DNA from 4 places in the Mesorhizobium sp. C264A genome. Region 1 is predicted to be linked to each of the others. Evidence: predicted binding sites of a transcription regulator. Region 1 holds the regulator's gene; each other region holds the start of a gene.
What was found. Region 1 encodes LexA, which represses DNA repair genes until DNA is damaged. Its sites were predicted from a motif close to TGTTCNNNNTGTGTTCNG; they were not measured.
Positions count from the first base shown of each region.

Region 2: the regulator LexA is predicted to act here: its motif matches at 1,452-1,469, upstream of ssb (single-stranded DNA-binding protein).
Region 3: the regulator LexA is predicted to act here: its motif matches at 1,353-1,370, upstream of uvrA (excinuclease ABC subunit UvrA).
Region 4: the regulator LexA is predicted to act here: its motif matches at 3,622-3,639, upstream of dnaE (DNA polymerase III subunit alpha).

Region 1 is NZ_JAMYVY010000001.1:1,815,041-1,822,637, reverse strand. It holds gene gltX (glutamate--tRNA ligase) at 1-1,314, opposite strand, end outside; gene arr (NAD(+)--rifampin ADP-ribosyltransferase) at 1,777-2,193, shown strand; gene NKL04_RS08920 (ComEC/Rec2 family competence protein) at 2,306-4,762, shown strand; gene lexA (transcriptional repressor LexA) at 4,756-5,538, opposite strand; gene NKL04_RS08910 (GntR family transcriptional regulator) at 5,744-6,508, opposite strand; gene kynU (kynureninase) at 6,676-7,597, shown strand, end outside.
Region 2 is NZ_JAMYVY010000001.1:1,916,122-1,923,718, reverse strand. It holds gene NKL04_RS09515 (ATP-dependent Clp protease proteolytic subunit) at 1-15, opposite strand, end outside; gene NKL04_RS09510 (SRPBCC family protein) at 45-512, opposite strand; gene NKL04_RS09505 (ArsR/SmtB family transcription factor) at 509-823, opposite strand; gene NKL04_RS09500 (hypothetical protein) at 958-1,359, shown strand; gene ssb (single-stranded DNA-binding protein) at 1,570-2,103, shown strand; partial or broken gene NKL04_RS09490 (DUF2306 domain-containing protein) at 2,141-2,538, shown strand; gene NKL04_RS09485 (OsmC family protein) at 2,562-2,987, shown strand; gene NKL04_RS09480 (MarC family protein) at 3,026-3,655, opposite strand; gene NKL04_RS09475 (VOC family protein) at 3,762-4,139, opposite strand; gene NKL04_RS09470 (hypothetical protein) at 4,173-4,709, opposite strand; gene NKL04_RS09465 (helix-turn-helix transcriptional regulator) at 4,797-5,648, shown strand; gene gyrA (DNA gyrase subunit A) at 5,872-7,597, shown strand, end outside.
Region 3 is NZ_JAMYVY010000001.1:1,923,945-1,931,541, forward strand. It holds gene NKL04_RS09515 (ATP-dependent Clp protease proteolytic subunit) at 1-368, shown strand, start outside; gene NKL04_RS09520 (hypothetical protein) at 515-736, shown strand; gene uvrA (excinuclease ABC subunit UvrA) at 1,520-4,441, shown strand; gene NKL04_RS09530 (C1 family peptidase) at 4,712-5,554, shown strand; gene NKL04_RS09535 (protease inhibitor I42 family protein) at 5,588-5,902, shown strand; gene NKL04_RS09540 (GNAT family N-acetyltransferase) at 5,973-6,449, shown strand; gene NKL04_RS09545 (DUF72 domain-containing protein) at 6,492-7,295, shown strand.
Region 4 is NZ_JAMYVY010000001.1:1,339,053-1,346,649, reverse strand. It holds gene dnaE (DNA polymerase III subunit alpha) at 1-3,495, opposite strand, end outside; gene NKL04_RS06500 (acetyl-CoA carboxylase biotin carboxylase subunit) at 3,757-5,769, opposite strand; gene NKL04_RS06495 (S-(hydroxymethyl)glutathione dehydrogenase/class III alcohol dehydrogenase) at 6,007-7,134, shown strand; gene gfa (S-(hydroxymethyl)glutathione synthase) at 7,202-7,597, shown strand, end outside.

The sequences.
Region 1 (7,597 bases):
TTGGGCCACGGCGCCGAGCTTGTGGCCGCCGGCCGCTGCGAACTCGCGCACCGCGGCTTCAGCCGCGGCAGCCGACCAATCGCCCGAAACAGTCTGCAAAGCGGCATGTGCGCCGCGCAGGATCGCGCGCGCGTCGGCACTGAGCAGTGCTGCCGCCTTCTCGTCGATCGGCAGCGGCCGCTCGACGAACAGGAAGGCCGCGCCATCGGCCAGTTCCACCAGCGTCTTGGCGCGCTCTTTCAGGCCCGGCAAGGCGGCCAGCAGCTGCGCCTTCCTGGCGTCGTCGAGACGGGCGGCGATAGCAGATCCGCCTTCGAGGTATGGCAGAGTGGCGACGAAAATCTCGAACAGCTCGGTATCGGCCATCTTGCGCATATGCGCGCCGTTGATTGACTCGAGCTTGGCGAAGTCGAAGCGCGCCGCACCCTTGTTGACATCGCCGATGTCGAACCACGAAATCATGTCCTTGATCGACATGATCTCGTCGTCGCCATGGCTCCAGCCGAGCCGCGCCAGATAGTTGAGCAGTGCCTCGGGCAGATAGCCCATGGCGCGATAAGCCTCGACACCGAGTGCGCCGTGCCGCTTCGACAGCTTGGCGCCGTCGGCGCCGTGGATCAGCGGGATATGCGACATCGACGGGACGTCCCAGCCCATGGCGTTGTAGATCACCGTCTGGCGCGCGGCGTTGGTCAGATGGTCGTCGCCACGGATGATGTGGGTGACGCCCATGTCATGGTCGTCGACGACGACGGCATGCATGTAGGTCGGATTGCCGTCCGAGCGCAGGATGATGAAATCGTCGAGGTCCTTGTTGGGGAAGCGCACCTCGCCCTGGACACGGTCGTGCACCACGGTTTCGCCCTCGGTCGGCGCCTTGATGCGGATGGCGCCCTTGACGCCGGGAGGCGCCTCCGAGGGGGCACGATCGCGCCACGCGCCATTGTAGCGCGGCGGCAAGCCCTTGGCGCGTGCGGCCTCGCGCATCGCCTCGAGCTCGGCAGGGGTCTCGTAGCTGTAATAGGCCTTGCCCAGGCGCACCAGCTCCTCGGCCACCTCCCGGTGGCGTGGCGCGCGCTCGAACTGCGATATGGCCTCACCGTCCCAGGAAAGGCCGAGCCAGGTCAGCCCATCCAGAATGGCCTGTGTCGCCGCCTCGTTGAAGCGTTCGCGGTCGGTGTCCTCGATGCGCAGCACCATCGTGCCGCCGGTGTGCTTGGCGTACAGCCAGTTGAACAGTGCGGTGCGCGCGCCGCCTATATGCAGATAGCCGGTGGGCGAGGGGGCAAAACGGGTGACGACCGTGTCGGACATGGAACTCTCGGGAACCTTGGAAAGCGGGGCGTGATCGCGCGGGCTTTCGCGCTTTGCGCGTTCATGTAGCATAGGAGGTCTGGGGCGCAAGGGGCAGACCCGATGGCTGGATGAGGCCGGGGCACGTCGCCAATTATCGGTTGCGTCAACGGGCGCCGGAGCCTTGTAGCACAAAATCTGTTCGCACCTCCGCGCAACCTCATTTGGCAGCAGCGTCAATGTCTGGGTTTCATTCGGCTGCAGCGTCCGTCACAGTGCCTGGAACATCGCTGCGACGGTGGTAGCCTCCTCTGACGAGCGGACATTTCTTCACGGAGGCGGCACTGCCCGACTACAACGCCGCCGTGACAGCGTTGGCTTGGTCACGCATATTGACCTTTCTGCAATCATTATCGTGAACACCGCAACTGTGTGCAGTCCGGTCTCGCCACTAAGGAAGCATGATTGAAAGAAGGACTACCGATGACCAGAAACGCTGACCATACGGAGGGTGATCCGTTCTACCATGGCACCCGGGCGGATTTGAAACCCGGGGATCTGCTGAGCGTCGGCCACCCTTCCAATTTCAGAGGTAAACCACTGTCATGGATCTATTTCACCCAGACACTGGAAGCCGCCATCTGGGGAGCAGAGCTTGCAACGGGTGACGGTCGTCGAAGGATTTACATCGTAAAGCCGACGGGGTTTTTCATGGATGACCCTAACCTGACCGATAAAAAATTTCCCGGCAATCCGACGAAATCCTACCGCTCCCGTGATCCGTTACTCATCCTGGGGGAGCTCGCTGAATGGCAGGGTCATACACCCGAACAATTGAAGGCAATGCACGATGGGCTTGCTCGCCTGAGGGCGGAGGGCCGGGATATGATTGAGGATTGAGCGTCCTTGGCGAGTGATGGTCAATTCCGGCGCGGTGGACGCGACCGCACGGACTTTCGCGCTTTGCGCGTTCATGTAGCATAGGAGGTCTGGGGCGCAAGGGGCAGACCCGATGGCTGGACGTGGCCGGGGCACGAAGGAAGGCGAAGGCGCCGAGGCAAGCGTCAGCGAACGCTCGCTGTTTGCCGATAGTCCCTATGCCGAGCCGCTGCCCCTCGCGCTGCCGGAGCCGCATCCCGGCGTCGCGCCTGCGCTGCCCGGTCACGCCTTGCCGGCGCAAGCCACAGCGCCCGGATCTATCGCCCGTCTGCGCAGACGGCTTCGCCGTCCGTCATGGCCCGCGCTCCGCCGCAGCCTTGCCGTGGCCGCCAACACGGAGCTCGACCGGGGCGTCGCCTTCCTGCTGGTGCCGGTTTTCCTGGCGGCCGGCGTCATCATTTATTTCTCGCTGGCCGGCGAGCCCGGCTTTGCGCAGCCAATCGCCATTGTGGTGCTGGCGACATGTTGCGCTGTCGCCACGCGACCTCGGCCGAGGACGCATCTGTTCTGCATGGCCGCGATGCTGTGCGCGCTCGGCGTCGTCGCCGCCAAGGTCGAGACCTGGCGCGCCGGAACGCAGATGCTCGGCTCCGAGATCCAGACACGGCTGACCGGCCGCGTCGTCAGTCTCGAACAGATGGAGAGCGGGCGCATCAGGCTGACGCTCGACGTGGTTTCGACCGCTTACCCCAAGCTGCGCTACGCCCCGGAGCGGGTCAGGCTCTCGGCGCGGACCGTTCCCGCCGATATGACCGCCGGCTCCCTGATCACCGGCTATGCCAGGCTGTTGCCGCCGACCGGTCCGGTGCGGCCGGAGAGCTACGATTTCTCCTTCGACAGCTATTTCACCGGCATCGGCGGCAGCGGCTTCTTTCTCGGCAATCCGAAAACCATTGCTACGCAGGGACCGCCGCCGCTGACCGCACGGCTCTCCTCGGCAATCGAGAACGCGCGCGAAAACATTGCCGACCATATCAGGGGCAAGATCGGCGGCGCCGAAGGCGAGATTGCCGCGGCGTTGATTGTCGGCGTGCGCGCCGGCATCCCGGACGAGGTCAACGAAGCGATGCGGCGCACCGGCATCTACCACATCATCTCCATCTCCGGCCTGCACATGGCGCTGGTTGCCGGCACCATCATGGCGTTGCTGCGTGGCGCCTTTGCGCTGTTTCCCGATTTCTCTTCGCGCCGCCCAGTCAAGAAATATGCAGCAGTGGCAGCACTCGTCTCCATCGCCGCCTATCTCGTTATTTCAGGCGTCGTGGTTGCCGCCGAGCGCAGCTTCATCATGCTGGCGGTCATGCTTGTCGCCGTGCTGTTTGATCGCGCCGCACTCACCATGCGCAATCTGGCGATCTCCGCCATCGCCGTCATCCTGGTGTCGCCGCACGAGGTGGTCGGTCCCAGCTTCCAGATGTCGTTTGCCGCCACCGCCGCCCTTGTCGGCGCCTATGCCGGCTGGGCCGATTACCGCGCCGACAAGGTGAGAACGCCGCTGGCAAAGCGCTCCTTCGTCGGCTTCCTGTCGCGAAAATTCGCGCTGGCCATGGGCGGCCTCGCCATGACCTCGATCATCGCCGGCAGTGCAACCTTGCTGTTCGCCATCTGGCATTTTCAGCGTGTGTCGCCGCTCAGCCTGATCGCCAATCTGGCCGTGATGCCGATTGTTTCGTTGATCGTCATGCCCTTTGCCGTGCTCAGCGCACTGGCGATGCCGTTCGGCGCCGACGGGCCGTTCCTCTATGTGATGGGCAAGGGTCTGATGGCGATGATCGCTATATCGGCCTGGATTTCCGAGCGCTCGCCGGTCGACGCCGTCGGGCTGATCTCCATCCGCTCGGTGCTGTTGGTGGCGGTCGCCCTCGTCATCGCCACCATGGCCACCACCTGGCTCAGGCTGGCGGCCGTGCCTTTCGCGCTGGCCGGCCTGTTGACGGTGCCGCAGGTGCTTACGCCCGACGTGCTCATATCCGAGGACGCACATCTGGTGGCCATGCCGATAGGTGGCGGCGAACTCGCCCTCAACCGCGAACGCTCCAACGAATTCACCACGGACAATTGGAAACGGGCGCTGCGGGCCGAAACCATTATCCCGCCCGAGATTTTCGAGGCAACAGATACGCGGTTCGATCTCGATCCGCTCGATCTGCCGCCCGGGTCGCCCTTCTATTGCATGGGCGATCTCTGTATCGCCCGACACCCTTCCGGAGCCATTGTAGCCCTTGCCAAAGACCGCAAGACGGCGCGGCCGGCCTGTGCCTTCGCTAGCCTGATCGTCATCGATGACGCCACGGCCTACAATCCGTGCCGCGACCCGCTGGTGCTGGTCGTGACGAAGAAACAGCTGGCCCGCGACGGCAGCGCCGCCGTCTTCTTCGATCCGCAATCGGCAGCTGCAGCGCCAACCATCCGCTTCGCCGTCGACAAGCCGTATCGCCCCTGGCACGAGCAGCGCCGCTTCTCCCGCGAAGCGCGCGGCCTGCCGCCTTACAACCAGCGTGAAAAGTACAAACCCAAGCCGGCTCAGTAGCGCCGGATCAATCCGACAAGCTTGCCCTGCACCTTCACCCTGTCCGGTCCAAAAATGCGGGTCTCGTAGGCCGGGTTGGCGGCTTCCAGGGCGATCGAGGCGCCCTTGCGGCGGAAGCGTTTCAGGGTCGCTTCCTCATCGTCGACCAACGCCACCACGATCTCGCCGGGGCTGGCTGTGTCGGCATTGCGGATGATGACCGTGTCGCCATCGAAAATGCCGGCCTCGATCATCGAATCGCCCTTGACCTCGAGCGCGTAGTGTTCACCGCCCATGATCATGTCAGGCGGCACCGAGATCGAATGGGTCTGATGCTGGATGGCGTCGATCGGCACACCGGCAGCAATGCGTCCCATCACCGGGATCGACACCGCCGAAACGGCGTCGTCATTGCCGGCCGACATCGAACGCGACGGCGAGCCCGGCTTGATCTGGCGGCCGATACCGCCTTGGCCCATCGCGCCTTGTCCCTGGCCGCCTTGCCCTTGGCCGGTTTGACCAAGACTGCCCTGAATGACGCTCGGCGAAAACTTCCTCGCCGCATTGAGGCCTGGTGCGATCGAGTCGGGCAGCCGCAGCACTTCCAGCGCGCGCGCCCGGTTCGGCAGCCGGCGAATGAAACCGCGCTCCTCAAGCGCCGTGATCAGGCGGTGGATGCCGGACTTGGAGGCGAGGTCAAGCGCTTCCTTCATCTCATCGAAGGACGGCGGGATTCCGCTCTCCTTCAGGCGTTCATGGATGAACATCAGAAGCTCATGTTGTTTGCGCGTCAGCATCGCGGCCCCCAGGGGTTCTGAAACCAGAATCAGAAAAAACAAACCCAGAACAAACACTATCTGTTCCAGTTGTGTTCCGCAACCTTTTAAAGTTTAATGAATGTGTTGACGTTTTGTTCAGCGTGACGTTCGGCACCGCGAGCGGCGCTCGTAGTCGTTGGCCGGCAACGGGGTGAAACGAAGACAAAGTGCCCTGCGTCGTCGGCTACGATCGCCGCTTCCTTTTCGGATGGGGCTGCGCAGCATCCGCGCCGGGTTCACTCTGGGCATAGACCTGCAGCGTGTAGCCGATGTGAGCGGTCATCAGAGTTTTCGCACGTTCGACGTCGCGATCGAGGGCCGCTTCCATCAGGGCGGTATGGTGTTCGATCGCCACGGCGTCGCGCAGGGCCGCCACGGCCTTCCGGTGGCCATCCGTGCGGCCGGCGGCGGCGCGCAGCGTCGGGGCCAGACCCAGAAAGCGGTGATGGCGATGCAATTGGTCGGAAATCGTCGCATTGAAGCGCAGCAGCCAGCTGGATGTCGCGGCACTGAGCAGCGCCGCATGGAAGGCATCGTGTTTTTCGTACCACGCGTCGACCGCATCATCCGATGGATCGTCGAGAACAGACCCGCACCGTGAGAGACGATAGTGGGCGGCAACGACCGCGTCTTCCCACTCACGGTCGCCCTCCTCGATCGATTCCACCAGCAGGGGCAGTTCGACCACCAGCCGCGCACGCGCCAAATCCTCGAGCTCCGCCCGAGAGACGGGAGCGACCGCAAACCCGCGGTTGCTGATGGCGGTCACAAGCCGTTCCGCCTCCAGCCGCGACAGCGCCTCGCGCAACGGCGTCCAGCCGATGCCGTAGGTGTTGCGCAGCGTGCTCAGCTTCAACGGCGCGGCAGGCGCCAGCCGGGTCGCAAGAATATCGCGCCTGAGCAGGCGATAGGCCGCTTCCGTCTTCGAGGTCTGCTCGTCATCCAGCATCGTGATCCATCAGATATAAACGCTCGGCGGATCATTATATATCAAAGCCTTTCAATGGGTGAATTATATATAATGTTTGACAGTTCAAGGGCGACCACTCAAGATCGCCGGCATGTTTGGGCGGCAGGCTCCGCCGCGCGCGTTTGTCCATGGAGGGGCGCCGGATCATGAGCACGACACCCGATCTCGCTACAATCCAAGCAATGGATGCCGCCGATCCGCTGCGCTCCATGCGCGAACGCTTTGTCTTGCCGCAAGGCGTGATTTATCTCGACGGCAATTCCCTGGGCGCCGCGTCAGCGGTCGTCTTCAGCGAACTGCAGCAGGCCGCCACGCAGGAATGGGCGCAGGACCTCATTCGCGCCTGGAACACGGCTGGCTGGTTCAACATGCCGGTGGAACTGGGAGATCAGCTCGGACGACTGATCGGCGCGGCTGACGGGCAGACGGTGGTCTGCGACACAACCTCGATCAACATCTACAAGCTGCTGCACGCCGCGCTCGGCATGCGGCCGAATCGGTCGGTCATCGTTGCCGAGGGCGACAGTTTCCCGACCGACCTCTACATGGCCGAAGGCGTCGCCTCGACCCGGCCGGGAACGCGGCTGCGGCTGGAGGGCGTCGACGCGGCCGCAATCGAGGACCTGATCGACGACAGCGTTGCCGTCATCCTGGTCAACCACGTCAACTACAAATCCGGCCAGTTGCGCGACATGGCGGCGCTGACGCGCAAGGCACATGACGCCGGCGCGCTGATCATCTGGGATCTCTGCCACACCGCCGGCGCCTTGCCGGTCGAACTCGACCGTGCCAATGCCGATTTCGCTGTCGGCTGCACCTACAAATACCTCAATGGCGGCCCGGGCTCGCCGGCCTTCATCTACGCGGCCGAGCGCCACCATGGTGATATCAGCCAGCCGCTCAGCGGCTGGTGGGGCCATGCGCGGCCGTTTGCCTTCGAGCAGGGCTTTGCCGTCGGCAGCGGCATCCGCCGCTTCCTATGCGGAACGCAGCCGGTGCTGTCGATGCGGGCGCTCAAGGGCGCGCTCGATATCTGGAACGACGTCGACATGGCGGCGGTGCGCAGAA
Region 2 (7,597 bases), 100 kb from region 1:
GGCAAAGCCGCTCATCTCATTGTCTCCGTTTTGATTTTTCCGGTTCAGGCGGCGCGCAGCAACAGGCGTGGCGCGTTGGCGGCGACAGGCCGCTTGGGCTTGTATGCGCGCAGCCAGAGCCGGCAGCCGGCGCCGGCCATCGCGACCGCAGGCGTCAGGACAAACCCGTCATGGACGATGCGCAGATGCGTGCCGCCGGAAACGGTGCGGGCGAGTGTGAAGGTGACGATGCTCCCCAGCTCCTCGCGGTCGGCGTCGCCGGAACGCTCGCGCCAGGAATAGCGCAGCAGGCGCCCCGGTTCGGCATCGAGCACTTCGCACTCGATCGGCTTCTCAGGCCCGGCAAAGGCAAAGCGGCTGCCGGTTTCCGGCTTGATGTCGTTCGGCATCATCCATTCCGCCAAGAGGTCTGGCACGGTCAGTGCCCGCCACACTTTTTCCGGTGCGTCCGGCAGATCGCATTCGAAGGCGAGGGCATCTTTGGCGGTCTGCGTCTGCTTTTCGTCGGTCATTGGTCCATGTCCTTCAAAACGGCCTTCAGTCTTTCGATGCGCTCCGGCCAGAATGCGCGGTAGCGTTCGATCCAGCCGAGCAGCGGCTCGAGCCCTTGCGGATCGGCGCGATAGTAGGCGTTGCGGCCGGCGCGTCTTTCGCTGACCAGGCCTGCGCCGCGCAGCACGGCAAGGTGCTGCGACACCGCCGGCTGCGACACGCTCATGCCGGTGCGCAACTCCGACACGCTCATCTCGCCGGAAGTCAGCCGCTCGTAGACGGCGCGTCGCGTCGGGTCGGCCAGGGCGCGAAAAATCTCTGCTTCGATCATGGCAAAAGCATAAGTCGATACTTATCGATTTGGCAAGGGGTGTTTTTGAATGCCGCGTATTGATTGGATCCTGCCGGGCCTCTAAGCCGTGGGGAACAAGATGGGCCGATCATCGCGAGGCAGGAGTAGTATTTATGAATTCCAACGTCGATCTTTCGTCCGCCGAGAACCTCAACGAGGCTCTGAGGCTCTATCGCCGCCTCGTACTCGGTATAGGAGCGATCGCCGTCATCGGTTTCGTGGCCGTGATCTTGTTGGCCAAGCTGGGTACGGCGCTATCGCCGCCATACGGGATTTACATCTTCGGCGAAGGATTGGGGACCTGGGGCCTGATCGCGGTGGTAGCGGCGCTCGTCGCTCAGGTGTGGTGGCACGGGCGCGCGATCGGGAAATTGCTGAATGACCCGGCTCTGAAATCTGAACCTGCAGTCGGGCTGATGTCGGCACCAACCGTGATCGCACAGCGCGCCCATGCCATGGGCATGGAGTGGAGCGGCTTTTTCGGTCCGTTGCGACCAGCGAAAAAACGGCGCTGACGACACCGCTTCTCGCCCCTGCGTGTCAGCTAAATCCACGCGCCCGCGTCGGCGATTGCTGCCATTCCTTGACAATCCGTGGTTAACAGTATAGGAACGAAAAGGGAACAAAAACCTTGTGGGAAAAGCCAGCCGCGGCAAGCCAGGATTGTCCGCGGCCTGTAAGGTGAACGACTTGAAATTTGTTTCGGATGAGCGCGGAGAAGTGTCATGGCGGGTAGCGTCAACAAGGTCATTCTGGTCGGTAACCTCGGCGCGGACCCTGAAATCCGCCGCCTGAATTCTGGTGACCCAGTCGTCAACATCCGCATCGCCACGTCGGAAAGCTGGCGCGACAAGAATTCCGGCGAGCGCAAGGAAAAGACCGAATGGCACAACGTGGTCATTTTCAATGACCAGATCGCCAAGGTCGCCGAGCAGTACCTGAAGAAGGGCATGAAGGTTTACGTCGAAGGCCAGCTGCAGACACGCAAATGGCAGGACCAGACCGGCGCCGACAAGTACACGACCGAAGTCGTGTTGCAGAAATTCCGCGGCGAGCTGCAGATGCTCGATTCTCGCGGCGAGGGCGGCGGTCAGGTCGGCAACTATGCCGGCGGCAGCGGCGCGAGCCGTGGCTCGGATTTCGGCCAGTCTGGCCCCAATGAGAGCTTCAACCGCGGCGGCAACAGCGGTGGCGGCGGTTCCAAGGGCGGCGGTGGCGGCGGCTCGTCGCGCGAACTGGACGACGAAATCCCGTTCTGAGCTGACGGTAGTCAGCGATATCTGAGGAGAGGGCGCGATGTCGCTCGGACCGCTTCTATCGGCGCGCCCTCCCATTCCATGGCACGCCTTCGCGGCCCTTGCCGCGCTGGCCATTGGCGCTACGCAACTGGCGCTGCCGAAAGGCACGACGCGTCATCGTGTCGTCGGCTATAGTGGGCGGCGCTGATGCTGGTCGTCGCCGTCTCCAGTTTCTGGATCCACCAGATACGCCTCGTCGGTCCGTTCAGCCCGATCCATCTCTTGTCGATTTTAGTGTTGATCGCCGTGCCGCTGGCGGTCTGGCACGCGCATATGCATCGGGTCGCCAAACATCGCAGGGTCATGATATCGCTGTATGTTTTCGCCCTGATCGGCGCCGGCGTGTTCACGCTGCTGCCGGGGCGGATCATGCACACGGTCGTCTCCGGCCAGTGACGCTTTCTGAAAGGAAGATTGCCGTGAAAGCCCGGATCAAATGGGTCGAGGAGCGCACCTTCGTCGGCGAGTCCGGCAGCGGCCACAAGGTTGTGCTGGGAACCGGCTCCGGGCCGGAAGGCAAGACGCCGGGTCCGAGCCCGATGGAACTGATGCTGATCGGCACCGGCGGCTGCTCGGCCTATGATGTCGTCCACATCCTCGAAAAAGGCCGCGAGGCGATCGAGGACTGTGTTGTCGAACTCGACGCCGACCGAGCCGAAACCGACCCGAAAGTCTTCACCCGCATCCACATGCATTTCATCGTCACGGGCCACGCGGTGTCGCACGACAAGGTCCAGCGCGCCATCAACCTGTCGATCGAGAAATACTGCTCGGCCTCGGCCATGCTGGCCAAGACGGCTGTCATCACCCACGATTTCGAGGTCGTCGATACGGCGGTGGAGTAGGGAGCAGGGAGCAGGGAGCAGGGAGCAGGGCCTGCCGTTCACCCCGCCATAAGCGCCTTGATGCCATCCGCGACGAACTGAACCGCAAGCGCGGCAAGGATGACGCCGAGCAGGCGGGTCAGGATCGAGCGGCCGGTCTGGCCGAGGATGCGGTCGATGCGCTCCGACAGCACGAACACCAGATAGGTGATGGCAAGGCAGACGAAGATGATGCCGACCAGCGCCGCTTGTGCTGCAAAACCCTGAAACGAGCCCGACAGTAGCACGGTCGCCGAAATCGCACCGGGGCCGGCGATCAGCGGGATCGCCAGCGGGAAGGCCGCGATGTTGTGGATCATGTCCTTGGTGATGGCGACGTCGCCGATCTTCTCCTTGCGGTCCTGGCGGCGCTCGAACACCATTTCGAACGCGATGAAGAACAGCAAAAACCCGCCGGCGACGCGGAAAGCCGGCAGCGTGATGCCGAACACCGACAGGATGGACGCGCCGGCCACCGCAAACAGCGCCATCACCAGGAAGCCGATGATCGAGGCGCGCACTGAAACCTGCTGACGTTCCTCGCGGTTCATGCCGCGTGTCACCGCGAGGAAGAGCGGCGCGAGACCTGGCGGGTCGATGGTCACCAGAATGGTGACGAAGGCGTTGAACAGGCTGTCGAAACTCGGCATCGCTGACCCCTCCCGCCGGGCCGGACCCCTGCGCCACGATAGTGGTAGAGCAAAGCCTGCCCGGTGGGAACCGTCTGAGATGCCGATACCGGAGACGCCGGCTATGTTAGGCGGCAGCGTTGCAATAGGCCTCCAGGCGATAGCCGTCGGGATCGACGATGAAGGCAGCGTAATAGTCCTCGCCATAGTCGGCGCGCAGGCCCGGCGCGCCATTGTCGCTGCCGCCTGCACGCAAGGCGGCGGCATGGAAGGCGACGACACTCTGCCTCGTCGGCGCGCTAAAGCAGAAATGCAGACCGAACTTCTCGTCCGATGGCACTGGCCGCTCCGCGTCGTTCACCCACAGCGCGACGGCTTGCGCACCATAACCCAGTGAGCCTGGCGACTGGCCGAGGCAAGAATAACCGAGCGGCTTTAGCGCGGCATCGTAGAAGGGCTTCGAAACGTTGGTGTCGCGGACACCGATCGAGACATGGTCAAGTATGTTTTTTCACCTTTTTTGCAATATGTTGCGTCATCAGTCCTGGGCGACGCGGCGCGCCAGGAACTCGACTTCGAGACGCCATGTCTTGCCATCGTCGTGCGAACGCTCGCCGAGCCAGCGGAAGCCGTCCTTGGTGATGCGCGAAAAGCTCCAGCGAACCGAGGAACCAGTGCCGTCGGCGCCGACCTGCACAATCGTGTCCCCTTCGGCGCGACCAAGCTGGCGGCTGTAGTATTGGTTGCGCGGGTCGCTCCAGAAGATGTGCCAGGCATCCGAGCCGGGATCATAGGCCCGCAGCGTTGTGCCATAGAAAGTCCATTTGCCGAGCGAGGGCGAGGGGCCGGCATCCCGTGCGGGCAGGATCCATACGTCCTGGATCGCCCTGCCTTCCAGGACCCAGCCGAAATGCACCTCGCCGCGTCCGGTGAAAACCGTGCCGTCCTCGAGATGGCGCGTGGCATCGAATGTCCAGGCGCCGACGAAGCGGCCGTAGAGATCCAGCTTTTCAGCCAGGCCGGGATTGGGGCCGTCGCTGTGGAGCGCTTCGGCAAAGGAGGATGTACCGATCATACTTGCTGCCTTCGTTGTGTCAGGAGGCTGCAAGCGATAGGCCCCGACCGGGTGTCGCGCTTGGGAAAAATTGCTATCTTTCAAGCCATGACGACGAGCGAACAAAAGCTGGCATCGGGGCAGGGCTGGCATGTCTGCGACGTGCTGTGCACGGCTGGCGCCGGCGACCGCCCGTTCGAGGAGGCGCACGACACCTTCTGCGTTGCCGCTGTCACCAGCGGCACCTTCCGCTACCGCACCAGCCAGGGCGCCGCCATGCTGGCGCCGGGCGCGATCCTGCTCGGCAATGTCGGCGCCTGCTATGAATGCGGGCATGAGCATGGCGCCGGCGACCGTTGCCTGTCCTTCCACTTCGCTCCGGCCTATCTCGACCGCATCGCCAGCGACGTGCCCGGCGCGAGCAAGCTCGCCTTCGGCGTGCCGCATCTGCCGCCCTTGCCGTCGCTCGCATCGCTGCTGGCCGAGGCCGAAGCGGCGCGGGAGACGGCCGATATCGACGCCTTCGAGGAGCTTGGCCTGCGAATTGCGGGCGCAGTACTGGCAGTTGCCGGCGCAGCACTGCCCGTCGCCAGCGATGCGGTGCCTGGCGTTCGACCGCCGAGCCGCCGCGACCAGAAACGGGTTGCCGAGGCGGTGCGGCAGATCGAGCTCAATGCCGACCGGCCGGTCTCGCTCACCGAGCTTGCCGGCGCGACGGCGACCAGCCCGTATCATTTCCTGCGCACATTCCGGCGGGTCGCCGGCATGACGCCCTATCAGTTTCTGCTGAGAACCCGGCTGCACCGCGCGGCGGTGCGGCTACGCATGTCAGGCGATGCCATCTCGGCAATCGCCTTCGAGGCCGGTTTCAACGATTTGTCGACGTTCAACCGCCGTTTCCGGCGCGTCATGGGCGAAACGCCTGGCCACTATCGCGCCGGGCGGGTGGCTACCCGCTGACGCGTCTGTCTGCCTCCAGATAAGCTCTTGGCTTGGAAAACTGTCCTTCGCAGGCTTTTGCCGCTGGCGGCGGCGAATGCGTTATGGCCAAATCGTCGCAATCAGAGGTATCCATTTGAATTTGCCACTGAAATCCTCATTGGAAAAGCACCACGAATATTGGAGTTTCGGCCGTGCTTCCTATATAAGCGGTCAGTGATTCCTGATTAGATTGTGATCCGATTTGACCGACCAAAAACCCCCGCGCGGCGCCGACGGCGGCCCTACCGGCATCGAGCCCATCTCCATCATCGAGGAGATGCAGAGCTCCTACCTCTCTTACGCCATGAGCGTCATCGTCAGCCGTGCGCTGCCCGATGTACGCGACGGCCTGAAGCCGGTTCACCGCCGCATTCTCTATGCGGCGCATGAGAGCGGTTACCACTGGAACCGCAAATATGTGAAGTCGGCCCGCCCGGTCGCCGACGTGATGGGTAAATACCATCCGCATGGCGACGCCTCGATCTACGACGCCTTGGTGCGCATGGCGCAGGACTGGTCGCTGCGCGTTCCGCTGATCGACGGGCAGGGTAATTTCGGCTCCATCGACGGCGATCCGCCGGCGGCGATGCGCTACACCGAATCGCGGCTGACCAAGGTCGCGCATGAACTCTTGGAGGACATCGACAAGGAAACCGTCGATTTCCAGGAGACTTATGACGCATCCGACACCGAACCGAAGGTGCTGCCGGCCCGCTTCCCCAATCTTCTGGTCAACGGTTCCGGCGGCATCGCCGTCGGCATGGCCACCAACATCCCGCCGCACAATCTGGCCGAGATCTGCAACGGCGCCATCGCCATCATCGACAATCCGGCGATCGATGCGCCGGCGCTGATGGAGATCATTCCGGGTCCCGATTTCCCGACCGGCGGCATCGTGCTCGGCCGTTCCGGCATCTACAGCGCCTATGCGACTGGCCGTGGCTCCATCGTCATGCGCGGCAAGGTCAATGTCGAACAGCGCGGAAACGACCGTGAATCGATCATCATCACGGAAGTCCCGTACCAGGTGAACAAGGCCTCGATGATCGAGAAAATGGCCGAGCTGGTGCGCGACAAGCGCATCGAAGGCATTTCCGACATTCGCGACGAAAGCGACCGCCAGGGCTACCGCGTCGTCATCGAGCTGAAGCGCGACGCTGTCGCCGACGTCATTCTCAACCAGCTTTACCGGTTCACGCCGCTGCAGACCTCCTTCGGCGCCAATATGGTGGCGCTGAACGGCGGCAAGCCGGAAGTGATGAACCTGACCGACATGCTGAAGGCGTTTGTCAGCTTCCGCGAAGAGGTGATTAGCCGGCGCACGAAATTCCTGCTGCGCAAGGCGCGCGACCGCGCCCACGTGCTGGTCGGCCTCGCCATCGCCGTCGCCAACATCGACGAAGTGATCAAGCTGATCCGCACCGCGCCCGATCCGCAGACGGCGCGCGAGCAGTTGATGGAGCGACGCTGGCCCTCCGGGGACGTCGAGTCATTGATTCTGCTTATCGACGATCCGCGCCATCGCATCAATGAGGATGGCACCTACAACCTCTCCGAGGAACAGGCGCGCGCAATCCTCGAACTGCGCCTGCAGCGCCTGACCGCGCTCGGCCGTGACGAAATCGCCGACGAGCTGAACACCATCGGCGACGAGATCAAGGATTACCTCGACATTCTGTCGTCCCGCGCCCGCATCCAGCAGATCGTCAAGGACGAGCTTGCCGCCGTGCGCGACGAGTTCGGCACGCCGCGCCGCACCGAGCTCACCGACGGCGGCGCCGACATGGAAGACGAGGACCTGATCCAGCGCGAGGACATGGTCGTCACCGTCAGCCATTCCGGCTACATCAAGCGCGTGCCGCTGTCGCTCTACCGGGCGCAACGCCGCGGCGGCAAGGGCCGCTCCGGCATGTCGACCAAGGAAGAGG
Region 3 (7,597 bases), 110 kb from region 1:
TCTACGACACGATGCAATATGTCAGCTGCCCGGTGTCGACCGTGTGCATGGGCTTTGCCGCGTCGATGGCCTCCTTCCTGCTGATGGCGGGAACGCCGGGGCGGCGCATCGCGCTGCCCAATGCCAGCATCGTGCTGCATCAGCCTTTGGGCGGCTTCCAGGGCCAGGCCTCCGACATCCAGCGTCACGCCGAAGGCATTTTGCGCACCAAGCGGCACATGGCCGACCTCTACGCTCAACATTGCGGCCGCACCCACGAAGAGGTCGAACGCACGCTCGACCGCGATTTCTTCATGACCGCGAAGGAGGCCAAGGACTGGGGCCTCGTCGACCACGTCTTCGACACCCGCAAGCAGGCAGCGGCCTGATCGGCGGATTGAATGCAGGCCGGTGTTCCCTCAATTTCAACGCCGCTGGTCTGGCCTCGCCTTGAGCGCGGCACTATAGTCTTGCCATGCGCTACCACCTGAACAGACTGACCATAGCCATTGCCATCACGGCGGCGACATCGAGCATGGCCTTTGCCGGGGGCAGCACCAGCACGTCGCGGAAAGGCGCCCTGCCCGGCGTGACCGGCGACTACCGCATCGCCAAGCCCGCGCCGCAGCCGGAGCCGGACGACGCGCTGTCTGCCGGCGAGAACGGCACGTTCAAGATCGGCGACACCGATGTCAGGATTTCCGGCAGCATCACTGTCGATGTCGGCACGGGTGGGATCAAGCCGCCGCGCCGGTAGCCCCTTCTCCCAGCTACTATACGGGAGAGAAAGCCTGCGCCGACGACTTCCTCGCAAAAGAACAGCCCCGCCGTTGCTTCCGCTAACGGTCGGGGCTTTTTTTGGATTCCAAATCCAAACTGCCGGTAGTGTTATACCGACTTTGATTTCGGATGCTTCGCGGCATTCAGCCGACGATCCGACTAGCCGTCTCTGATTTTTGTGGGATTCGGCAGGTCACGGTTTGTCTGGTGGTTTGTTGGACTGACGCGATGCGTTCGTTTGGACGCATACACTCCAATGCCTTGAAACTACCTGGCACTTATGCCCGCCGCGGCTCCACTAGCAGGTGGAGCCTCAAGGGACTATCCGGTGGCGTCATGCTCCGCTCCTATGTCCGTTGCGACTGGTGTCAATCCGAAGCACAAATCGCAAAAACCTGCGGCGTCTCGCAGGCCGCTATGGGCGGCGAGGCCATCAAAGACGGCCGGCTCCGTTGACTCCGGCAGAGTGCGCCCCTGATTCGACGGCGTCAACCTTGAATAGCCGGTTACGGAAAATGTGATCGCCGGGAGCTTACGTCAGGGTCAGTTTCTGAAACACCCTTGTCAGTTTCTGCACAGCTATGTCAGGAGCGTGTTCGGTCTTTGTTCTTTCCGCTTGCCCGTTCGCGCGAAAGACGGTTAAACGGCTTTGGTCGAGAAGTGTGGCGTCTCTCGACGTGGCGGCAAAAATACCTATATAGGGAATGGCCGGGAAAACCCGCCGATCCCACTGACACCAGACCTGAGGCGGCGACCGGCGATGGCCGACCATAAATACCTTTCCATTCGCGGGGCACGCGAACACAACCTAAAGAATGTCGATCTCGACCTGCCGCGTGACAGCCTGATCGTCATGACCGGCCTGTCGGGCTCCGGCAAATCGTCGCTTGCTTTCGACACCATCTATGCCGAGGGCCAGCGCCGTTACGTCGAGAGCCTGTCGGCTTATGCGCGCCAGTTCCTCGAAATGATGCAGAAGCCGGATGTCGACCAGATCGACGGCCTGTCGCCGGCCATCTCGATCGAGCAGAAGACCACGTCGAAGAACCCGCGCTCGACAGTGGGCACCGTCACCGAGATCTACGACTATATGCGCCTGCTGTTTGCGCGCGTCGGCATCCCCTATTCGCCGGCCACCGGCCTGCCGATCGAGAGCCAGACGGTTTCGCAGATGGTCGACCGGGTGCTGGCGGTCGAGGAAGGCACGCGCCTTTTCCTGCTGGCGCCGATCGTGCGCGGCCGCAAGGGTGAGTATCGCAAGGAACTGCTGGAGCTGCAGAAGAAGGGCTTTCAGCGCGTCAAGGTCGATGGCGTCTTCTACGAGATCGCCGACGTGCCGGCGCTGGACAAGAAGTACAAGCACGACATCGACGTCGTCGTCGACCGCATCGTCGTGCGCGGCGACCTGGCGACACGGCTTGCCGATTCCATCGAAACGGCGCTCAAGCTGGCGGAAGGGCTGGCGGTGGCCGAGTTCGCCGACCGGCCGCTCGACGCCAGCCAGACCGGCGAGGACTCGGTCAACAAATCGAAGAACGAGACCCATGAGCGCATCCTGTTCTCGGAAAAATTCGCCTGCCCGGTTTCCGGCTTCACCATTCCGGAGATCGAGCCCAGGCTGTTCTCGTTCAACAACCCGTTCGGCGCCTGCCCGACCTGCGACGGCCTCGGCAATCAGCGCGCCATCGACGCCAGCCTGATCGTGCCGGACGAAAACGTCTCGCTGCGCGACGGCGCCGTCAGCCCGTGGGCGAAATCGACCTCGCCCTATTATGCGCAGACGCTGGAAGCGCTGGGCAAGGCATACGGCTTCAAGCTCGGCGACAAGTTCAAAGACCTGACCGAAGAGGCAAAGGATGCCGTCCTGCGTGGCACCGGCGAGCGCGAGGTCACCTTCCAGTATGATGACGGCCTGCGCTCCTACAAGACGACCAAGACGTTCGAGGGCGTCATTCCCAATCTCGAACGGCGCTGGAAGGAAACCGAATCCGCCTGGATGCGCGAGGAGATCGAGCGCTTCATGTCGGCGACGCCCTGCCCGGTCTGCAAGGGTTACCGGCTGAAGCCGGAAGCGCTGGCGGTCAAAATCGCCGGAAAACACATTGGCGAGGTCACCGAGCAGTCGATCCGCAACGCCGACAAATGGTTCACCGATCTGCCGGCGCAGCTCAATGACAAGCAGAACGAGATTGCTGTCAGGGTGCTCAAGGAGATCCGCGACCGGCTACGCTTCCTCAACGATGTCGGCCTCGACTATCTGACGCTGTCGCGCAATTCCGGCACGCTGTCGGGCGGCGAGAGCCAGCGCATTCGTCTGGCGTCGCAGATCGGCTCCGGCCTCACCGGCGTGCTCTATGTGCTGGACGAGCCGTCGATCGGCCTGCACCAACGCGACAATGCGCGCCTGCTCGACACGCTGAAGCATTTGCGCGACATCGGCAACACGGTGATCGTTGTCGAACATGACGAGGACGCCATCCTGCATGCCGACTATGTCGTCGACATGGGCCCGGCCGCCGGCATCCATGGCGGCGAGATCATCGCCCAGGGCACGCCGCAGCAGGTGATGGCCAATCCTAATTCGATCACCGGCAAATATCTGTCGGGCGCGCTCGAAGTCGCCACGCCCGGTGTCAGGCGCGAGGCCAAGAAAAACCGCCGGCTGAAGATCGTCGGCGCGCGCGGCAACAACCTCAAGAACGTCACTGCCGAAATCCCGCTCGGCACCTTCACCGCCGTCACCGGCGTGTCTGGCGGCGGCAAATCGACCTTCCTGATCGAGACGCTGTTCAAGGCGGCGTCGCGCCGCATCATGGGCTCGCGCGAGCATCCGGCCGATCACGACCGCATCGAGGGCCTCGAATTCCTCGACAAGGTCATCGACATCGACCAGTCGCCGATCGGCCGCACACCGCGTTCGAACCCGGCCACCTACACCGGCGCCTTCACACCGATCCGCGACTGGTTCGCCGGCCTGCCCGAAGCCAAGGCCCGCGGCTACCAGCCGGGGCGCTTCTCCTTCAACGTCAAGGGCGGCCGCTGCGAAGCCTGCCAGGGCGACGGCGTCATCAAGATCGAGATGCACTTCCTGCCCGACGTCTACGTCACCTGCGACGTCTGCCATGGCAAGCGCTACAACCGCGAGACGCTGGATGTCGTGTTCAAGGGCAAGTCGATCGCGGACGTCCTGGACATGACGGTCGAGGAAGGCGTCGATTTCTTTGCCGCCGTGCCCGGCGTGCGCGACAAGCTCGAGACGCTGAAGCAGGTCGGCCTCGGCTACATCCATATCGGCCAGCAGGCGACGACGCTGTCGGGCGGCGAGGCGCAGCGCATCAAGCTCGCCAAGGAATTGTCGCGCAAGGCAACCGGCAAGACGCTCTACATCCTCGACGAGCCGACCACCGGCCTGCACTTCCACGACGTCGCCAAGTTGCTGGAAGTGCTGCACGAGCTGGTCGACCAGGGCAACACGGTGGTGGTGATCGAGCACAATCTCGAGGTGATCAAGACCGCCGACTGGGTGCTCGACCTCGGCCCCGAAGGCGGCGATGGCGGCGGCGAGCTGGTGGCACAAGGCACACCGGAAGCGATCGTGCGCGAAAAGCGCAGCTACACCGGCCAGTTCCTGAAGGAACTGCTGGAGCGGCGGCCCGGAGGCAAGCGCGAAGCGGCGGAGTGATAGCCGCACCGGTTGGTTGCGTGGAAGAACCCCGGTGAGCTGTCTTGACACGTTTGCGAACACATCCCGTTTGCACTTCTATGCAGCAGCATGTCTGATAGCCTGATCTTGACTGTTGAATTGTCGGCCTGACTATTTGCAGTCGACATAGTCTTTGATTGTTGACAATTTCCAATCAAAAGCAAATTATCGCCTCTCAAACTGTAAATTGAACTGGTTTTCTGAAGAGGATCAGCTTGCGGATTTGACAAATGGCGGGAGGGGGAACCTATGGCCACGCTTTCACTTGAAAAAGTTAAGTCGCTTCTCAAAAACAAGCGAAAGTACCGCTGGGAGGCTGGCGAAACGAGTGTGAGCCATCTCGCCGAGCAGGCAGCGCCGGGCATGGCTCATTTCGGCATCGGCGCTTCGGCAGACGAACTGGCGGTCAACGAGACGATGGCCATGATGGCCGCCGCGGCGCCCTGCAGTCCTCCCAAAAGCCTCGACTGGCGAAACAAGGGCGGACAGAACTTCGTGACTGCGGTTCGAAACCAGCTCAACTGCGGTGCCTGCGTGGCGTTTTCCACTTGCGCGGCAATCGAAGCCAGAGATGCCGTCAAGAAAAAGACGCCAAATCCGCAATTGGACCTTTCCGAAGCGCACCTCTTCTTCTGCGGTTGCGGAAACTGCTGCTCGACCGGTTGGCAGCCTCCACAGGCAATGCTGTTTGCGACAAGCTTCGGGATAGGCATCGAAAGCGGCTTTCCCTACACACCGGCCAATCAACCGTGCAAACCCAAGATAAAGTCCGTGCTGAAGCTAAAAAGCTCGTCGATCGCGACATCTCCGATCGATCGGAAGTGCGCCTTGTTCCTGGGCGGTCCGGTCGTCGCCGCGATGAAGGTTTTCAGGGATTTTACCTACTACAAGGGCGGGGTCTACAAGCCGGTGTCCAACGAGTTGCTCGGTCTGCACGCCATCTGCGTCATCGGATATGACGATGTCGGCAAATACTGGATCATCAAGAACAGCTGGGGCACCGGGTGGGGATCAGGCGGCTTCGGACGTATCGCCTATGGAACCACTTGCGGGATCGACGGCCAATTCCCATTTTGGGTTCCAGAACTATGATGATAACGTTTCGGCAGCGAAGGAGTCCTTTCCATGAAGGCGTTCAAAGTCGATACTCTGGACAATGCCAAGCAGGAATTGCGGGTAAAAGGCGGCGAGAAAGTCGCAATTGAGCTCGAGGGCGCCGGAACCACCGGCTATGCCTGGGAGGTCGCCAAGCAAGCGCCAGAACTGGAGGTGATCGGCCATAGCGTCGAGCCGAATCTGGAATCCTTCGGCGCTGCCGGCACCGACCGTTTTGTGGTGCGCGCAGACAGTCTCGGCTCCCATGACATCGAGCTTACGCTGAAAGCGCCGTGGGAATCCGCGCCGGTGAAGCGGCTGACCGTCAAGATCAAGTCGGAGTGACCGCAGACCTTCGCTCGGTGTCTTCAGTGGATAGGCCAAGATTTGACATGACCGCCGTGGGTAGACGGCCATGACATCTCTTGCCGAATTGAGGAAGGCGCTTTACCTCGATCTCGACGCCGTCGTCTCGCTGACGGAAGCTGCTTACGCCCCCTACACCGCCCTGTTCGGTGCGCCGCCGATCCCGGTGACGGAAGACTACGCCCCGCGCATCGAGCGCGGCGAGGTCTGGCTGCTGGAGAGCGGCGCGGAGCTTGCCGGGCTGATCGTCGTCGAGCGGCATCCCGATCATGCGATGATCTTCAGCGTCGCCGTCTCCCCTGCCTTTCACGGCAAGAAACTCGGCATAGCGCTGCTCAACTTCGCCGACGAGCAGGCGCGGCTGTGGGGCTTGCCGGAGGTGCGGCTCTATACCAATTCGCGCATGGAGCGGAACATCGCGATCTATACCGCCTATGGTTTCAGGGAAACCGGCCGCCGGGCCAATCCCCACCGGCCGGGATGGATGGTGGTCGACATGACAAAACCTGTCGGCGAGGCGGCCTGATTTTTCTGAATTCGGCCAGATTTCTGAACTCGGGAGGATGACATGAGCAAATCCGGGACAATCCGCGCCGGGATGGGCGGCTGGACTTTCGAACCCTGGGATACGTCCTTCTACCCGGACAAGCTTTCCAAGGCCAAACAGCTGAGTTACGCCACCCGCCAGGTACCGAGCATCGAGGTCAACGGCACCTACTATTCCAGCTTCAAGGAGCCGACCTTCGTCAAATGGGCGGGCGAGGCGCCGGACGGTTTCGTCTATTCGCTGAAGGGCAATCGCTTCGTCACCAACCGCCGCGTGCTTGGCGAAGCCGGCGAGTCCATGACGCGCTTCCTCGGCTCCGGCATTGCCGCGCTGGGCGACAAGCTGGGCCCGATCCTGTGGCAGTTCGCGCCGACGAAAAAGTTCGACGCCGACGATTTCGAGGCCTTCCTGAAGCTGCTGCCGGAAAAGCAGGATGGCGTGGCGCTGCGCCATGCGCTGGAAGTGCGCAACGACAGTTTCAGCGTGCCGGAATTTGTGGGCCTGGCGCGCAAATACAAGGCGGCAATCGTCTATGCCGACCATGCCAAATATCCTGGTATCGCCGACATCACCGGCGATTTTATCTATGCGCGGCTGCAGACCGGCAGCGACGACAATCCGGATTGCTATACGCCGAATGGCCTGGACGAATGGGCAGCGCGGGTGAAGACCTGGGCGCAAGGCAAGCAGCCGGCCGATCTGCGGCGCGCCGATCCGACTTTCGACGCGCCGGTGAAACCGCGCGATGTGTTCGTCTACTTCATCACCGAGGGCAAGGTGCGCGCGCCGTTCGGCGCCATGGCGCTGATGAAGCGGGTGAGCTGATCGGTTAAAGCGCGTCGCGCTGAAACGGATTCATACGGCGCGATTTAAGTCTTTGTCTTGATGCATGCCGTTGTCCCAGAACCGCGGCACACTTCTGGGCGACATGCATTAGGAGCAATTCCAGGAAAAGTGTGGAACGTTTTTCCCGGGAAAGCGGGCAGCGCTTTCCCTTGAAAAGGGTTTCAACCCAGAATTGCTACGATGAACCGAAGCGTGATAGCTTATGCGCATCGTAACCTTATCGATACCTCCATCCTGCATAAATCCGGTGCGGGTCCTTTCTAGAGGCCGGCCGCCGCGCG
Region 4 (7,597 bases), 480 kb from region 1:
CGCGCGCATGGCCGACGCGATTTGCGGCGAGATGCGGTAGCGGTTGGGCAATTCGATCTCGATCTCGCCTTGGCCGGCCTCCTTGATCAGCACGAAGCTGACCTGGCCTTCGCCCTTCACCGCCAGTTGGCCGGCCAGCATGCCGATCGGAGCCGCATCGCGCACGAAGATGCGCAGCGCCTTCTGGATGCGGCTGGCCTCATCCTCCAGCGACTGCACCGTCTGGATGCGCAGATTGACCCCTTCGGGCCTATCCTCGGCCGAAACGGTGATCACCACCGAACGTCCGGGCTCGAGCAGATCGCGATACTGCGCCAACCCTTCCGAAAACAGCACGGCTTCATATTGGCCAGATGTGTCGGAAAAGGCGATGACGCCCATCTTGTTGCCGGTTCGGGTCTTGCGCTCCTGCTTGGTGGTGACGGTGCCGGCGAGCCGGCCCGCGGCGGCACCGCGTTTGACCGCAGCCGAGAACTCGCCCCAGTTTTGCACGCGCATCTTCTGCAGGGCCGCCTTGTACTCGTCGAGCGGATGCGCCGAAAGATAGAAGCCGACGACCTGGAATTCACGGTGCAGCCGGTCGGCGGCAAGCCACGGATCGGTCTGCGGCAAATTGAGCGCCTGCTGCTGCGCGCCGAGCGACGCGCCGAAAATGTCGTGCTGGCCCGAAATGGCATTCTGCTGCGCCAGCGAAGCCAGCCCCATCATCCGTTCGACGCCGGCCATCATCTGGGCGCGGTCGTGGCCGAAGCAGTCGAGCGCGCCGGCCATGATCAGGCTTTCGAAGACGCGCTTGCCGACGATCTTGGGATCGACCCTTTCACAGAAATCGGCGAGATTCTTGAACGGCTTTTCGCCGCGCATGGCGACGATGTGCTCGACCGCAGCGTCGCCGACGCCCTTGAGGGCCGCCAGCGAATAATAGATGCGGTTCTCGCCGACCTCGAAATTGCGGAAGCTGGTCATCGCCGACGGCGCCACCACCTCGATGCCGAGACGCAGCGCATCCTGGCGGAAATCGGCGAGTTTGTCGGTATTGCCCATGTCGAGCGTCATCGACGCCGCCAGGAACTCGACGGGGTAATGCGCCTTGAGATAGGCGGTCTGGTAGGACACGACGGCGTAGGCGGCCGCGTGCGATTTGTTGAAGCCGTAGTCGGCGAACTTGGCCAGAAGGTCGAAGATGAAGTCGGCCTGCGGCTTGCCGACGCCGCGTTCGACCGCACCGGTGACGAAGCGCTCGCGCTGCTTGTCCATTTCGGCGCGGATCTTCTTGCCCATCGCGCGACGCAGCAGATCGGCTTCGCCGAGCGAATAGCCCGACAGTTCCTGCGCGATCTGCATCACCTGTTCCTGGTAGACGATGACGCCTTGCGTCTCCTTCACCAGATGGTCGATCTTGGGATGGATCGATGCCATCTCCTCTTCGCCATGCTTTCTGGCGTTGTAGGTCGGGATGTTCTCCATCGGGCCGGGACGGTAGAGCGCCACCAGCGCGATGATGTCCTCGATGCAGTCGGGCCGCATGCCGATCAGCGCCTTGCGCATGCCGGCACTTTCCACCTGGAACACACCGACCACTTCGCCGCGCGACAGCATGGCGTAGGTTTCAGGATCGTCGAGCGGGATCGTCGCCAGGTCGATCTCGATGCCGCGCCGGCGGATCAGCTTCACCGCCGTCTCCAGCACCGTCAGCGTCTTCAGGCCGAGGAAGTCGAATTTTACCAGCCCGGCCTGCTCGACATATTTCATGTTGAACTGGGTGACCGGCATGTCGGAGCGCGGATCGCGGTACATCGGCACCAGTTCCGACAAGGGCCGGTCGCCGATGACGATGCCGGCGGCGTGCGTCGAAGCGTGGCGGTAGAGCCCTTCCAGCTTTTGCGCCATATCGAGCAGCGTCTGCACGATTGGCTCCTTCTCGGCCTCCTCGGCAAAGCGCGGCTCGTTGGCGATGGCATCCGCCAGCTTGACCGGATTGGCCGGGTTTTGCGGCACCATTTTGGAGAGCTTGTCGACTTGGCCGTAAGGCATTTGCAGCACGCGGCCGACGTCGCGCAGCACCGCGCGCGCCTGCAGCGTACCGAAGGTGATGATTTGTCCCACCTGGTCGCGGCCATATTTCTGCTGGACGTAGCGGATGACCTCTTCGCGCCGGTCCTGGCAGAAGTCGATGTCGAAGTCGGGCATCGACACGCGGTCGGGATTGAGGAAGCGCTCGAACAGCAGCGAGAAGCGCAGCGGATCGATATCGGTGATGGTGGTGGAATAAGCGACCAGCGACCCCGCGCCAGAACCGCGGCCCGGCCCGACCGGAATGCCTTGCGCCTTTGCCCATTTGATGAAGTCGGCAACGATGAGGAAGTAGCCGGGAAACTTCATCTTCTCAATGATGGAGAGCTCGAAATCGAGCCGCTCGCGGTATTGTTCGACCGTGTAGCCGGCGGTGGGTCCATGCGCCGCCAGCCGGGCGTCGAGACCTTCATGGGCCTGCCGGCGCAGTTCATCGGCCTCGGCCTTCAGCGCCACCTCATTGTCGGCGACATCGCCGCCGGTAAAGCGTGGCAGGATCGGATTGCGGGTCTTGGGATAGTAGGAACAGCGCAGCGCGATCTCGACGGTGTTGTCTATCGCTTCCGGCAGGTCGGCGAACAGCCGCGCCATATCCGCCTGGCTGCGCAGGAAATTGTCCGATGTCAGCCTGCGGCGGTTGTCGGCGGCGACCACCGAACCTTCGGCAATCGCGATCAGCGCGTCATGCGCTTCATAGTCGTCGCGGGCGGCGAAGAACGCCTCATTGGTGGCGACCAGCGGCAGATCATGGACATAGGCAAGGTCGACCGATGATTTCTCGATGGCGCGGTCATAACCGGAAACGCGATCCAGTTCGACATAGAGCCGGTCGCGGAACAGCGCCTTGAGTGCCAGAAGCCGCGTCTCGGCAAGATCTCGGCGATCCTCCTTCAGCGCCCGGCCGATCGGGCCGCGCGGGCCGCCGCTGAGGCAGATCAGGCCATCGCTACGGCCTTCCAGCATTGCCGACGTCAGATGCACGGGCTCGCCCGGCGGCGTCTCCAGATAGACCTGGCTGACCAGCCTGACGAGGTTGCTATAGCCAACCTCGGTGGCGGCGAGCAGCACCACGGCGTTCATCTCCGGCCCGTGGCGGCGGCGGTCGCGCTGTGCGTCACTGGTCTCGCCGGAAAAGGCGAGATCGATCTGGCAGCCGATAATCGGCTGGATGCCTTCCTTCACCGCCTTCTGGGCGAACTCAAGCGCGCCGAACAGATTGTTTGTGTCGGTGACGGCGATTGCCGGGCACTCGTCCTTGACGGCATGACCGACAACGGCGGCGACCTGCAAGGCGCCCTCGAGCAGCGAATACGCCGAATGCACGCGCAGATGGATGAACGGCCGCGCCGGCGCCTCCGGGCGCGCAGCAGCGAGCGCTGCTTCGCGCCTCAGGGGATCGCGTGGAAGTTTGTCATCAGCCATGATGTTTCAAATTGCTCGAAGGGCTTTGAGTCGATGGAGATGTATTGTCCCGGACCGGGCGATGCCAGTCCAGCACAAATGACCACCGACCACAGGCTTCCGTACCCAGCCGCACGGCTCAGAGATTGTTCGAAATTCGCTCTGGCGAGTCATATGATGGTGGTTTCGAGAACCGGAGCGCAGCGGACATTTGGTCCGTGAGCACGGGAAGCGCAGAAACCGCCTTCAGATGGCCGCCGGAGTAGAATTTCCAAACAATCTCTAGGCGAACTCCATGATCACCGCATCCACAGCCAGGCTGTCACCCGGCTTGGCGTTGAGCTTCGACACGACAAGATCGCGGTCGGCGCGCAACACGTTTTCCATCTTCATCGCCTCGACCACGGCCAGCGTCTCGCCGGCCTTGACCTCCTGCCCCTCGGCAACCGCGATCGACACGACCAGGCCCGGCATCGGGCAAAGCAGCATCTTGGACGTGTCCGGCGCCACCTTTTCCGGCATCAGCCTTTCCAGTTCAGCCGTTCGCGGCAGCATGGCGCGCGCCGTCACCGACATGCCCTTCCAGGCGATGCGCAGGCCGTTCGGCAGCGGCCTGATCTGCGCCGTGACCTTGCGGGCACCGACAGTGCCGCGCCAGATGAGGTCGCCCGGCCGCCAGTCGGACGCCACGGTCAGCGCTTTGCCGCCATCGACCGACAGATCGATTTCCATCGGAATGGAGATCATGCCCTCGATGATCGAAGCCTGGAGATAGTCGTCGCCGAGCTTCACCACCCAATCGCGCTTGAGTGCGCCCGAATGCGGCGCCAGCCGCCCGCCCAGCCGGTCAAGCCGATCGCGGCGCAGAAGCTCGACCGCGGTGGCGATCGCCGCCAGCACTGCCTTTTCATCGCCATTGGGCACGATCGGCGCGAAGCCGTCAGGATATTCCTCGGCGATGAAGCCCGTCGATATCCGCCCCTCGCGCCAGCGCGGATGCTGCATCAGCGCCGCCAGGAACGGGATGTTGTGCTCGATGCCGTCGACGACGAAACTGTCCAGCGCTTCCGACATGGCATCGATGGCCTCGATACGCGTGGGCGCCCAGGTGCAGAGTTTTGCCACCATCGGATCATAGAACATCGGAATCTCGGAGCCTTCGGTGACGCCGGTGTCGTTGCGGATGACGACATCGCCGAACGTGCCCTCCTCCGGCGGCCGGTAGCGCGTCAACCGGCCGATCGAGGGCAGGAAATTGCGATAGGGATCCTCGGCATAGAGCCGGCTTTCCACCGCCCAGCCGTTCAGCTTGACGTCGCTCTGCTCGATCGCCAGCTTCTCGCCGGCGGCGACACGGATCATCTGCTCGACCAGGTCGATGCCGGTAACAAGCTCCGTCACCGGATGCTCGACCTGCAATCGTGTATTCATTTCAAGGAAATAGAAGTTCTTTTCAGCATCGACGATGAACTCGACGGTGCCGGCGCTCTGGTAATCGACCGCCTTGGCCAGCGCCACGGCCTGCTCGCCCATGGCCTTGCGCGTCCTGGCATCGAGGAATGGCGACGGCGCCTCTTCCGCAACCTTCTGGTTCCGGCGCTGGATCGAGCATTCGCGCTCGCCGAGATAGAGGGCGGTGCCATGCGCGTCGGCCAGCACCTGGATTTCGATATGACGCGGATCGACGACGAACTTTTCGATGAAGACGCGGTCGTCGCCGAACGAGCTTTTCGCCTCCGAGCGCGCCCGGTCGAAGCCGTCGCGCACTTCCGACTGGCTCCAGGCAATGCGCATGCCTTTACCGCCGCCGCCGGCCGAGGCCTTGATCATCACGGGATAACCGATCTCGCCGGCGATCTTTTCCGCATGGTCGGCATTTTCGATGACACCAAGCCAGCCCGGTACCGTCGACACTTCTGCGGCATTGGCGAACTTCTTCGATTCGATCTTGTCGCCCATCGCCTTGATCGCCTTGGGTTTCGGACCGATGAAGACAATGCCCTCAGCCTCAAGCGCTTCGCAGAAAGCGGCCCGCTCCGACAGAAATCCGTAGCCGGGATGCACGGCCTGCACGCCCGTCTCCTTGCAGGCAGCAATGATCTTCTCAGGCAGGAGATAGCTTTGCGCGGCAGGCGATGGCCCGATATGCACGGCTTCGTCGGCCATTTCGACGTGCACGGCGTCGCGATCGGCGTCGGAATAGACCGCTACGGTGGCAATCCCCATCCTGCGCGCCGTCTTGATGACGCGGCAAGCAATCTCGCCGCGATTGGCGATCAGGATTTTCGTGAACATCGAAGGCGTTTCCTCGGTCTTTCGTCCTTCTTATGGGCTTCGGCAGCCGGGCTCAAGCACCGCCGGCAGCGCACCCATCAAGACACTCCCTGCCCGCCAGGCCCGTGCCGAGGGGCGAAGGTTGGGCTCGCCGACGACTGGGCCAAGATTTGCGCCATATTTGGTCGCCAAATCGGGTTGAAACAGTATAAAAACCCTGAAAGCCTGAAGACCAATCGCCTTGGGAGGAATTGCCTAATGAAAACCCGCGCCGCTGTCGCTGTCGCCGCCGGAAAGCCGTTGGAAATCATGGAGGTCGACCTCGACGGACCGCGCGAAGGCGAGGTGCTGGTCGAGATCAAGGCGACCGGCATCTGCCACACCGACGAGTTCACCCTGTCGGGCGCCGATCCCGAAGGCCTGTTTCCGGCAATCCTCGGCCATGAAGGCGCTGGCGTTGTCGTCGATGTCGGCAAGGGCGTCACCTCGGTCAAGAAGGGCGACCACGTCATCCCGCTCTACACGCCGGAATGCCGGCAGTGCCCATCCTGCCTGTCGCGCAAGACCAATTTGTGCACCGCCATCCGCGCCACGCAGGGCCAAGGCTTGATGCCCGATGGCTCCTCGCGCTTCTCGATCGGCAAGGACAAGATCTTCCACTATATGGGCTGCTCGACCTTCTCCAATTTCACCGTTTTGCCCGAGATCGCGCTCGCCAAGGTCAATCCCGGCGCCCCCTTCGACAAGATCTGTTACATCGGCTGCGGCGTCACCACCGGCATTGGCGCTGTCATCAACACGGCCAAGGTCGAGCAAGGCGCAACCGCCGTTGTGTTCGGCCTCGGTGGCATCGGTCTCAACGTCATCCAGGGCCTGAAGCTTGCCGGCGCCGACATGATCATCGGCGTCGATCTCAACAACGACAAGAAGGAATGGGGTGAGCGCTTCGGCATGACGCATTTCGTCAATCCGAAGGAGATCGACGGCGACATCGTCCCTCACCTCGTCAACATGACCAAGCGTGGCGCCGACCAGATCGGCGGCGCCGACTACACATTCGACTGCACTGGCAACACCAAGGTGATGCGCCAGGCGCTGGAAGCCTCGCATCGCGGCTGGGGCAAGTCGGTCGTCATCGGCGTTGCGGGCGCCGGCCAGGAGATTTCGACCAGGCCATTCCAGCTGGTCACCGGCCGCACCTGGATGGGCACCGCCTTTGGCGGCGCACGCGGCCGCACTGACGTGCCAAAAATCGTCGACTGGTACATGGACGGCAAGATCCAGATCGACCCGATGATCACCCATTTGCTGAAGCTGGAAGACATCAACAAGGGCTTCGACCTCATGCATGAGGGCAAGTCGATCAGGAGCGTCGTCGTTTATTGAGGAGAAGAAGCCGCCGACCGAAGGGCCAGCGACTGTAGTTGCATGGGTTCAACAAGGGAGGAAGATAATGCCTGAGAAACTGCATCCGAAAATCGACAATGGCCTGCCGAAGGAAAGCGCAAGCTTTGCTGGCGGCACGCTGGTCTGTGCCTGCACCAGCAAGCCGGTGAAGGTGACGGTCAAGGGCCAGATCGCCCACAACCATGCCTGCGGCTGCACCAAATGCTGGAAACCGGACGGCGCGGTGTTCTCGGTCGTGGCGGTCGCCGGCACTGGCGACGTCACCGTCACCGAGAATGGCGACAAGCTGAAGGTGGTCGATCCGGCAGCATTGATCCAGCGCCATGCCTGCACCGGTTGCGGCGTCCACATGCACGGCCCGGTCGAGCGCGATCATCCGTTCAAGGGTCTGTCCTTCATCCATCCCGAGCGCTTCGAGGAAGACGGCTGGTCACCGCCGGGC